2 regions of the Sporofaciens sp. St.21A7 genome follow, and region 2 is predicted to be linked to the other one. Evidence: a T-box and tRNA genes for the amino acid it is inferred to sense, from the RefSeq annotation. Region 2 holds a T-box; the other holds one or more tRNA genes.
The links. A T-box is a leader RNA that pairs with one kind of tRNA and senses whether it is charged. The one in region 2 lies ahead of AC6I3O_RS03340 (valine--tRNA ligase), so its partner is inferred to be a tRNA-Val.
Positions count from the first base shown of each region.

Region 1: it has a tRNA-Val gene. The T-box ahead of AC6I3O_RS03340 (valine--tRNA ligase) is inferred to sense a tRNA for this amino acid. The anticodon was not compared.

Region 1 covers NZ_BAAGFN010000001.1:24,849-29,269, reverse strand. The annotation lists gene AC6I3O_RS00160 (LytR/AlgR family response regulator transcription factor) at 1-716, shown strand, start outside; gene AC6I3O_RS00155 (flagellin) at 790-1,560, shown strand; tRNA gene AC6I3O_RS00150 (tRNA-Lys) at 1,628-1,700, opposite strand; tRNA gene AC6I3O_RS00145 (tRNA-Phe) at 1,723-1,795, opposite strand; tRNA gene AC6I3O_RS00140 (tRNA-Met) at 1,799-1,872, opposite strand; tRNA gene AC6I3O_RS00135 (tRNA-Thr) at 1,904-1,976, opposite strand; tRNA gene AC6I3O_RS00130 (tRNA-Tyr) at 2,158-2,239, opposite strand; tRNA gene AC6I3O_RS00125 (tRNA-Val) at 2,248-2,320, opposite strand; tRNA gene AC6I3O_RS00120 (tRNA-Asp) at 2,375-2,448, opposite strand; rRNA gene AC6I3O_RS00115 (23S ribosomal RNA) at 2,524-4,421, opposite strand, start outside.
Region 2 covers NZ_BAAGFN010000001.1:701,161-705,581, forward strand. The annotation lists partial or broken gene AC6I3O_RS03325 (IS256 family transposase) at 1-840, opposite strand, end outside; gene AC6I3O_RS03330 (hypothetical protein) at 1,024-1,251, opposite strand; gene AC6I3O_RS03335 (hypothetical protein) at 1,253-1,444, opposite strand; T-box leader at 1,911-2,199, shown strand; gene AC6I3O_RS03340 (valine--tRNA ligase) at 2,296-4,421, shown strand, end outside.

The DNA of each region.
Region 1 (4,421 bases), 680 kb from region 2:
TCTTTTTAGATAAAATGGTACAAATCTGCCGTGATTTTTGTGAAGAACACAGAATTCAGACTGATATTGCCTCTTTCATTAGCGGCGAATCATTTCTCGGCCAATTTGAAAAAAATAAATTTTCCATAGTTTTCATGGATATTTACATGGAAGAAATGAGCGGAATCACTGTCGCACTAAAGATGAGACAGAAAGATAACTTCTGTATCCTTGTGTTTCTGACATCCAGCAGTGAATTTATGCCGGATGCATTTTCCTGCCACGCCTTTGAATATATTGTCAAACCCATCTCTCAAGAGCGGGTGACGAAAGTCTTGCAGGATGCCATGTCGGTACTTTTCCCTTATCCTCAACACATGGAGATTGTCAGTGGGCGAAGAACGATTCCCGTTTTATATCGAGATATCATTTCCGCGGTCACTGACGGACACTACCTGAACATCACCCTTACGGATGAATCCATTCTGAGAAGCCGTATGACGATGTCTGAATTTATTTGCCTGACTCACCAGGAGCCTCGCTTTATTCTGATCAACAAGGGGATACTGGTCAACGCCGACTATGTCGTGAAATTTTCAGGCAATTGTTGTTTCCTTGAAAATGATATATGCCTTCCTATCCGTATCCGCGGCCGCATGAAAATAGAACAGGCACTACGAGATTACCAATTCACAAAAAATAGCATTCAATATGAAAATAATGGTAATCATTTTTAAAATTTGTACGATATTATATATGAAAGTATACCCAAGGGCACACCTTAATATAATTCTGAAAGGAGGAATATAGATGAGCAGAATTTCCGCAATAAGCAGCACAACCCCTTATTTGTACGGGCATATTTCAAGTGGTAACAGGTTAATGTCTGCTGCGGACGGCGCCGCTGAACTGGCGATTGTCGAGAACGAAAAGGCTCAGGTGACGGGCTATAATACAGGTACGAAGAATCTTGGTGACGGAACGAACATGCTGAATACTTCCGACTCTGCGCTTGGCAGCATTACCAGCCATCTGCAAAGAATGCGTGAATTAGGCTTACGTGCCAGCAATTCAACGCTGAATGGTATGAATCGGGCAGATATCCAGAAGGAAGTCGAGCAGTTGAAGCAAGGTATTGAACATATTGCGACTCAGACTCGTTTCAATGGAATGAATATGCTTGACGGCAGTATGAGTAATGGTGTTCAGCTCGTATCGGATGGCGGCGGCGGTTCTATTACTGTCAATCATGCAGCCAATTCTACATTGCAGGCGCTTGGCATTGCAGACTTCGATGTCACGAAGGATTTTGATTTACAGGCCATTGATGATGCCTTGACACAAGTTACCAGCAATCGCAGCACCTTCGGCGCACAGTCTAATTCTCTGGAACATGCAATTGATTATAATGGATATGCTTCCATTAATCTTACTGCAGCCCAGAGCCGTATGGGAGACACTGACATTGCAAAGACACTTCAAGAACTGACACACCAGCAGACGATGCAGAGTATTTCCATGATGCTGCAAAAGAAGAAAGCCGAGCAGGAAGGCCAGAAGACCATGGGACTCTTGTTTTAAGAAGCAGACCATATAAAATAATCCCGAAAATCATCTTTCAAGAAGAGATTTTCGGGATTATTTTTACTGAGCGTGCCGGGATTCGAACCCGGGACAACTTGATTAAAAGTCAAGTGCTCTACCACCTGAGCTACACGCCCTCACTATTTTAGGTAAACAAAATGCCCAGAGCCGGAATCGAACCAGCGACACGAGGATTTTCAGTCCTCTGCTCTACCAACTGAGCTATCTGGGCGGATTGCGGGGGCAGGATTTGAACCTACGACCTTCGGGTTATGAGCCCGACGAGCTTCCAGACTGCTCCACCCCGCGATATTCTATTAAATGCTTCTCTTTAGAAGCAAGCCGATGATCGGACTCGAACCGATAACCTGCTGATTACAAATCAGCTGCTCTGCCAATTGAGCCACATCGGCACAAGATACATCATCTATACCTTAATGGATAAAGAAAATTTCTATTATCCTAATGAATGAAAAAGATTTCTAACCGTTTTGGTTTCAATAAACAGTTGACTCTTTCTACTATCCTAATGGATGGAGAAGGATTCGAACCGTTTTGGTTTCAGCAAACAGTTGACTCTTTCTACTATCCTAATGGATGGAGAAGGATTCGAACCTTCGAAGGCGTCGCCAACAGATTTACAGTCTGCCCCCTTTGGCCACTCGGGAATCCATCCATAATCTATGGGACCTATAGGGCTCGAACCTATGACCCTCTGCTTGTAAGGCAGATGCTCTCCCAGCTGAGCTAAGATCCCATATAAGTGACATCTACATTTTACTATTATAGCACTTTAAATGTATTATGTCAACGACCCAGAAGAGACTCGAACTCTCGACCTCCGCCGTGACAGGGCGGCGCTCTAACCAACTGAGCCACTGGGCCTTGCGTAAATACGCATTGAAGGCATATACCTTCAAAACTGCATACAAGAAATTTCATCCTCTTTCCTATCCACCTTTGGTCATGCCCTCGACCGATTAGTTGCGGTCAGCTCCATACATTACTGCACTTCCACCTCCGCCCTATCTACCTTGTCGTCTTCAAGGGGTCTTACTGCTCTACGCAGGGATATCTCATCTTGAGGGGGGCTTCACGCTTAGATGCCTTCAGCGTTTATCCCCTCCCGGCTTGGCTACTCTGCCATGGCCTTGATTAGCCAACAGATCCACCAGCGGCCAGTCCATCCCGGTCCTCTCGTACTAAGGACAGCTCCTCTCAAATATCCTTCGCCCGCGCCGGATAGGGACCGAACTGTCTCACGACGTTCTGAACCCAGCTCGCGTACCGCTTTAATGGGCGAACAGCCCAACCCTTGGGACCTACTTCAGCCCCAGGATGCGATGAGCCGACATCGAGGTGCCAAACCACTCCGTCGATGTGAACTCTTGGGAGTGATAAGCCTGTTATCCCCAGGGTAGCTTTTATCCGTTGAGCGATGGCAATCCCACTTTCTACCACCGGATCACTAAGTCCTACTTTCGTACCTGCTCCACCCGTCGGTGTCGCAGTCAAGCTCCCTTCTGCCTTTGCGCTCTCCGAATGGTTTCCAACCATTCTGAGGGAACCTTTGAGCGCCTCCGATACCCTTTCGGAGGCGACCGCCCCAGTCAAACTCCCCACCTGACATTGTCCCCCAGCCGGGTCACGGCTGTTGGTTAGAAATCCAATACTGCAAGGGTGGTATCCCAACAGCGGCTCCATGGCAACTGGCGTCACCACTTCCTTGCCTCCCGCCTATCCTGTACATGCAATACCGAATCCCAGTATCAAGCTGGAGTAAAGCTCCATGGGGTCTTTCCGTCCTGGCGCGGGTAACCAGCATCTTCACTGGTACTTCAATTTCACCGGGTGCATTGTCGAGACAGTGCCCAAATCATTACGCCTTTCGTGCGGGTCGGAACTTACCCGACAAGGAATTTCGCTACCTTAGGACCGTTATAGTTACGGCCGCCGTTTACTGGGGCTTCAATTCAAGGCTTCGCTTTCGCTAACCTCTCCTCTTAACCTTCCAGCACCGGGCAGGCGTCAGCCCGTATACTTCACCTTTCGGTTTCGCACAGACCTGTGTTTTTGCTAAACAGTTGCTTGGGCCTATTCTCTGCGGCCAGGTCTCCCTGGCACCCCTTCTCCCGAAGTTACGGGGTCATTTTGCCGAGTTCCTTGACAATGCTTCTCCCGTCGGCCTTAGGATTCTCTCCTCATCCACCTGTGTCGGTTTACGGTACGGGCACAACCCAAACAATAGCGGCTTTTCTTGACACATGGCTCACATGCTTCCCTACTCTTACTTCGGTCCGCATCACGTCTTCGGGTTGATATACGGATTTGCCAGTATACCCCCTACCTCGCTTGCACCGGTCTCTTCATTCCCGGCTCATGCTTTCCACGTGTGTCCCCACAGTTCTGTTGGATTGTGGTACAGGAATTTCAACCTGTTATCCATCGACTACGCATCTCTGCCTCGCCTTAGGCCCCGACTTCCCCAGGGCAGATCAGCTTTACCCTGGAATCCTTGGATATTCGGCCGGAAGGATTCCCACCTTCCTCTCGCTACTCATTCCGGCATTCTCTCTTCGATACCGTCCACAGCTCCTTCCGGTACTGCTTCTTCCAGTATCCAATGCTCCTCTACCAATCATTTCTGATTCCTAAGCTTCGGCAGTGTGTTTCAGCCCCGGACATTTTCGGCGCAGGACCTCTCGACTAGTGAGCTATTACGCACTCTTTGAATGTATGGCTGCTTCTAAGCCAACATCCTAGTTGTCTCTGAAATCCCACATCCTTTTCCACTTAACACACATTTTGGGGCCTTAGCTGTAGGTCTGGGCTCTTTCCCTTTTGACTACCCAACTTAT
Region 2 (4,421 bases):
TGACGGACTCTATGGCATTTGTCGTATACATAACCTTCCTGACGGCACTGCCATAATTATATAGCTGGGCTACATGCTGCCAGTTACGCACCCATACGTCCACGGCTCCTGGGTATTTTGCCCATGCCTGCTTAAAACGCTCAAATTCCGCTTCCGCCGCTTTCAGGCTGGGCGCCCCATCCAATAGTGCTTCCCTTCCGATTCCCCGATCCACAGCCCAAGCACGTCCTTTACGCCGTCTGCGTCATATCCAAGGACAACATAAACTGCGCAGTTTTTTGTTTCCATTTCCTTGCGGATGGTAATGTAAATACAATCAACAAAGAGGAACGTGTAGAACTTTTTCAGTGGGCGGTTCTGCCATTCTTCCGCTGTTGCGATTACCCTGTCCGTAATTGTTGAAATTGTCTCGTGGGAAATATCAAACCCATAGATATCTTCAACCGTATCGGCAATATCGCGCTGGCTCATTCCCCTTGCATACATGGACAGCACCTTGTCCTCGATCCCGCTTACATCTTTTGTCCGTTTGGGGATTGCCTTTGGTTTGAAGCTGCCCTCCCTGTCCCTGGGGACGGAAACGTCCATCTTCCCATATGCAGTATTGACAGACTTATGGGAATAACCATTACGCCTGTTCGTGGTATTCTTTTCCCCGCGCTCGTTGCTGACATATCCCAGATGGGAGTCCATCTCCCCCTGGAGCATGGACTCAAACATGGGGCCGAAGATGTCTTTGATGGCATCCTGCATCTCTTCCCTTGTCTGTGGCTGGTATTCCTCCATGATTGCCTGTGCGATTGCGGCCCCTCTTGTGTTCTGTTTGTTCCTTCGTGCCATTAGTGCTGTACCCATCCTTTTCTTCATCCTTTCTTTGAGTGTAGCACACTTTATACAGAAAAATAAAGTGCGCAGTTAGATTTGTTGTATTTCTAACTTACACACTTTATTTTACACTCCCAGTTTATCTGAATCGCTATTGATTGTGCTTTATAAGATACTATACTTGAGAGCAAGCTAGAATTAGAGTCTGACTCCGTTCCCTGTAAAAGGATGTTCTTTTTCATATTGGGCAGCCTCGGCGCTGATTTCTTCAGGGGTTTTTCCGTCAAAATATTCTCTTTGCCATTTAGTGTAATCAAATTTTTCGCGGATTATGATGGAAACAAAACGTTCTGCGTCTATGATACCTAACTGTTCGGTCAGGCATTTCATGCCTTTGCTCATGATTTCGGCGGTACTTGTAGACATTTTATTCACTCTCCATTTCTATAACAAATTCAATTGGTGTGACCATTTTTATTTCATTAGTAGCATATTTCAGCAAACGCTTGTCTGTAGATATAAAGTATTCACATCCGGCATATATAGCCGACGCGACATGGCAGGCATCTTTGAATTTCACTCCTGTCTGCATGATTTCTGCCGCTTTTGCTTCAATCATTATCTTGTGTTCGCCTCCTACATATGCGAACGTATTTTTATGGATAAAATCAAGAATAGTATTACGACGCATTTCAAAAGGATTGCAGCCGCATTCATAGCGCAGCAGATGTGATCAATTCAAGTTTTTTATCTTTTATAAGATGCTGAATGTACAGTTTGGACTGCGTCTCTAAAGCTATCTTTATTTGAGACTGGTCATCGTATGGTCTATTGTAGCAACACATGTCAAGATAGATTTTCATCTCAGCTCTCCTTACAAAATGCTCAAGGTATTTATAATAGGTAGTATAACATGGAGATTTCGCTTTCTGCAAGGGAATTTCTCATGAGCCATCCTTTATCCTAAGAAATGTTAGATAAATTGTAACATCTTAATACTTTCTGAAAATTACGGAAACTCCTTGACAAACATCTTCACGGTGTCTATAATCCTGTTTAAAGTTCAAACAACAAATGATTATAGCACAAAGGCGTTGAAGAAGAGGAGTATGCATAAGTTCGTTCTGACAGAGAGAGTACCCGGTGAGACAGCGGCAGATACCGAACAGGACCGTCTGTTTTACAGGCTGAGAGGTATTTAAGGATTGAGATGCAGAAGGTAGCTTCGGAGCCGGATAGCTGACCCTTTTGAGCAGGAAGCGTAGGTTATCCCGGAGTCGTTCCCGTTAAAGAATAAGATGAGAGGTATAGGAGTCTTTCTTCTATGCAGAATAAAGGTGGTACCGCGATTCGATTGATTCAATCGCCCTTTACACAGTAAAGGGCGGTTTTTTAATACCTTAAAAATTACAGCAGGTACATACGCCCTTAGGTGATACACTGACCAACAAAGAAAGAGAGGAAATGTACATGAGCCAGAATTTAGAGACGACCTACAATCCGAAAGAGATTGAACCTAAGTTATACCAGAAATGGTGCGACAACAATTATTTTCATGCGGAAGTAGACAGGAGCAGGAAACCATTTACCACGGTAATGCCTCCGCCGAATATCACAGGAAAGTTGCACATGGGCCATGCGCTTGACAATACCATGCAGGATATCATCATCCGTTACAAGCGGATGCAGGGATTTAACGCCCTGTGGGTGCCGGGGACAGACCACGCCGCCATTTCCACAGAAGTGAAGGTGACGAACCAGCTAAAGGAAGAAGGCATTGACAAGAAGGAGTTAGGACGGGAGAAGTTCCTTGAACGGACATGGCAGTGGAAGGAAGAGTATGCGGGAACCATTGAAGGGCAGCTGAAAAAATTAGGCGTTTCCTGCGACTGGGACCGGGAGCGGTTCACCATGGACGAGGGCTGCTCAAAAGCCGTAGAAGAGGTATTCATAAGTCTGTACGAAAAGGGATATATTTACAAAGGCTCCAGAATCATCAACTGGTGCCCAATCTGTAAGACAGCCCTGTCCGACGCAGAGGTGGAGCATGAAGAGCAGGATGGTTTCTTCTGGCATATCAAGTATCCAATCGTAGGGACGGATGAGTTCCTTGAGATTGCCACCACCCGACCGGAGACCATGCTTGGGGATACGGCAATCGCGGTGCATCCGGACGATGAGCGTTATCAGGGAATCGTCGGCAAGAAAGCATTATTGCCATTGGTGAATAGAGAAATCCCAATTGTGGCAGATTATTATGTAGACAAAGAATTTGGAACCGGAGCGGTTAAGATTACGCCGGCACATGACCCCAACGATTTCGAGGTTGGCAAACGCCATGGCCTTCCGGAAATCAATATCATGAACGACGATGCCACCATCAATGAGCAGGGCGGCAGATATGCCGGTATGGAGCGTTACGAGGCAAGAAAAGCGATTGTCAGTGATTTGGAGGAGCAGGGATATCTGGTGAAGGTCGTTCCTCATTCCCATAATGTAGGAACCCATGAGAGATGTAAGACGACGGTAGAGCCGCTAATCAAGCAGCAGTGGTTCGTGAAAATGGATGAACTGGCGAAGCCGGCCATCGAGGCCATTAAGAAGGGCGAGCTTAGATTCGTGCCGGAGCGGTTTGACAAGGTGTATCTGCGGTGGCTTGAGAATATCCGGGACTGGTGTATTTCACGGCAGATTTGGTGGGGACATAGGATTCCGGCGTACTATTGTGATGAGTGCGGCGAGATTGTAGTGTCAAGAGGAACTCCGGAAGTTTGTCCGAAATGCGGATGCAGGCATTTTACGCAGGATGAGGATACGTTGGATACCTGGTTTTCTTCTGCATTGTGGCCTTTTTCCACCCTTGGATGGCCCGAGCATACGGAGGATTTGGATTATTTTTACCCGACGGACGTGCTGGTTACGGGATATGACATCATATTCTTCTGGGTAGTGCGGATGGTATTTTCCGGGTATGCCCACACGGGCAAATCGCCGTTCCATACGGTATTCATCCATGGGCTGATTCGGGACTCGAAAGGCCGCAAGATGAGTAAGTCCCTGGGAAATGGCATTGACCCGTTGGAGATTATTGACCAGTACGGCGCCGACGCCCTGCGTATGACGGTGATGACAGGAAATGCGCCCGGCAACGATATGCGTTTCTACAACGAGCGGGTGGAGGCAAGCCGTAATTTTGCCAATAAGGTCTGGAATGCTTCCAGATTTATCCTGATGAACCTTGGGGATAAGGAATTGACGGAGCCTGTGGACTTTAAGCTCCGCCCGGGAGACCGTTGGATTTTGTCTAAGTGTAACAGCCTGATTCGGGAAGTGACCGAGAACATGGATAAGTTCGAGCTGGGGATCGCGCTGTCGAAGATATATGATTTCCTGTGGGATGAGTTCTGCGACTGGTATATTGAGATCGCTAAGTATCGGATCTATCATGCAGGGGAGGATGCCCAGAGCGCAAATGACGCGCTGTGGACGCTGAAAGAGGTGCTGAAGAAGTCTCTGAAGCTCTTACATCCTTATATGCCATTCGTTACCGAGGAGATTTACAGCAAACTTGTGCCGGAGGAAGAGTCCCTGATGAT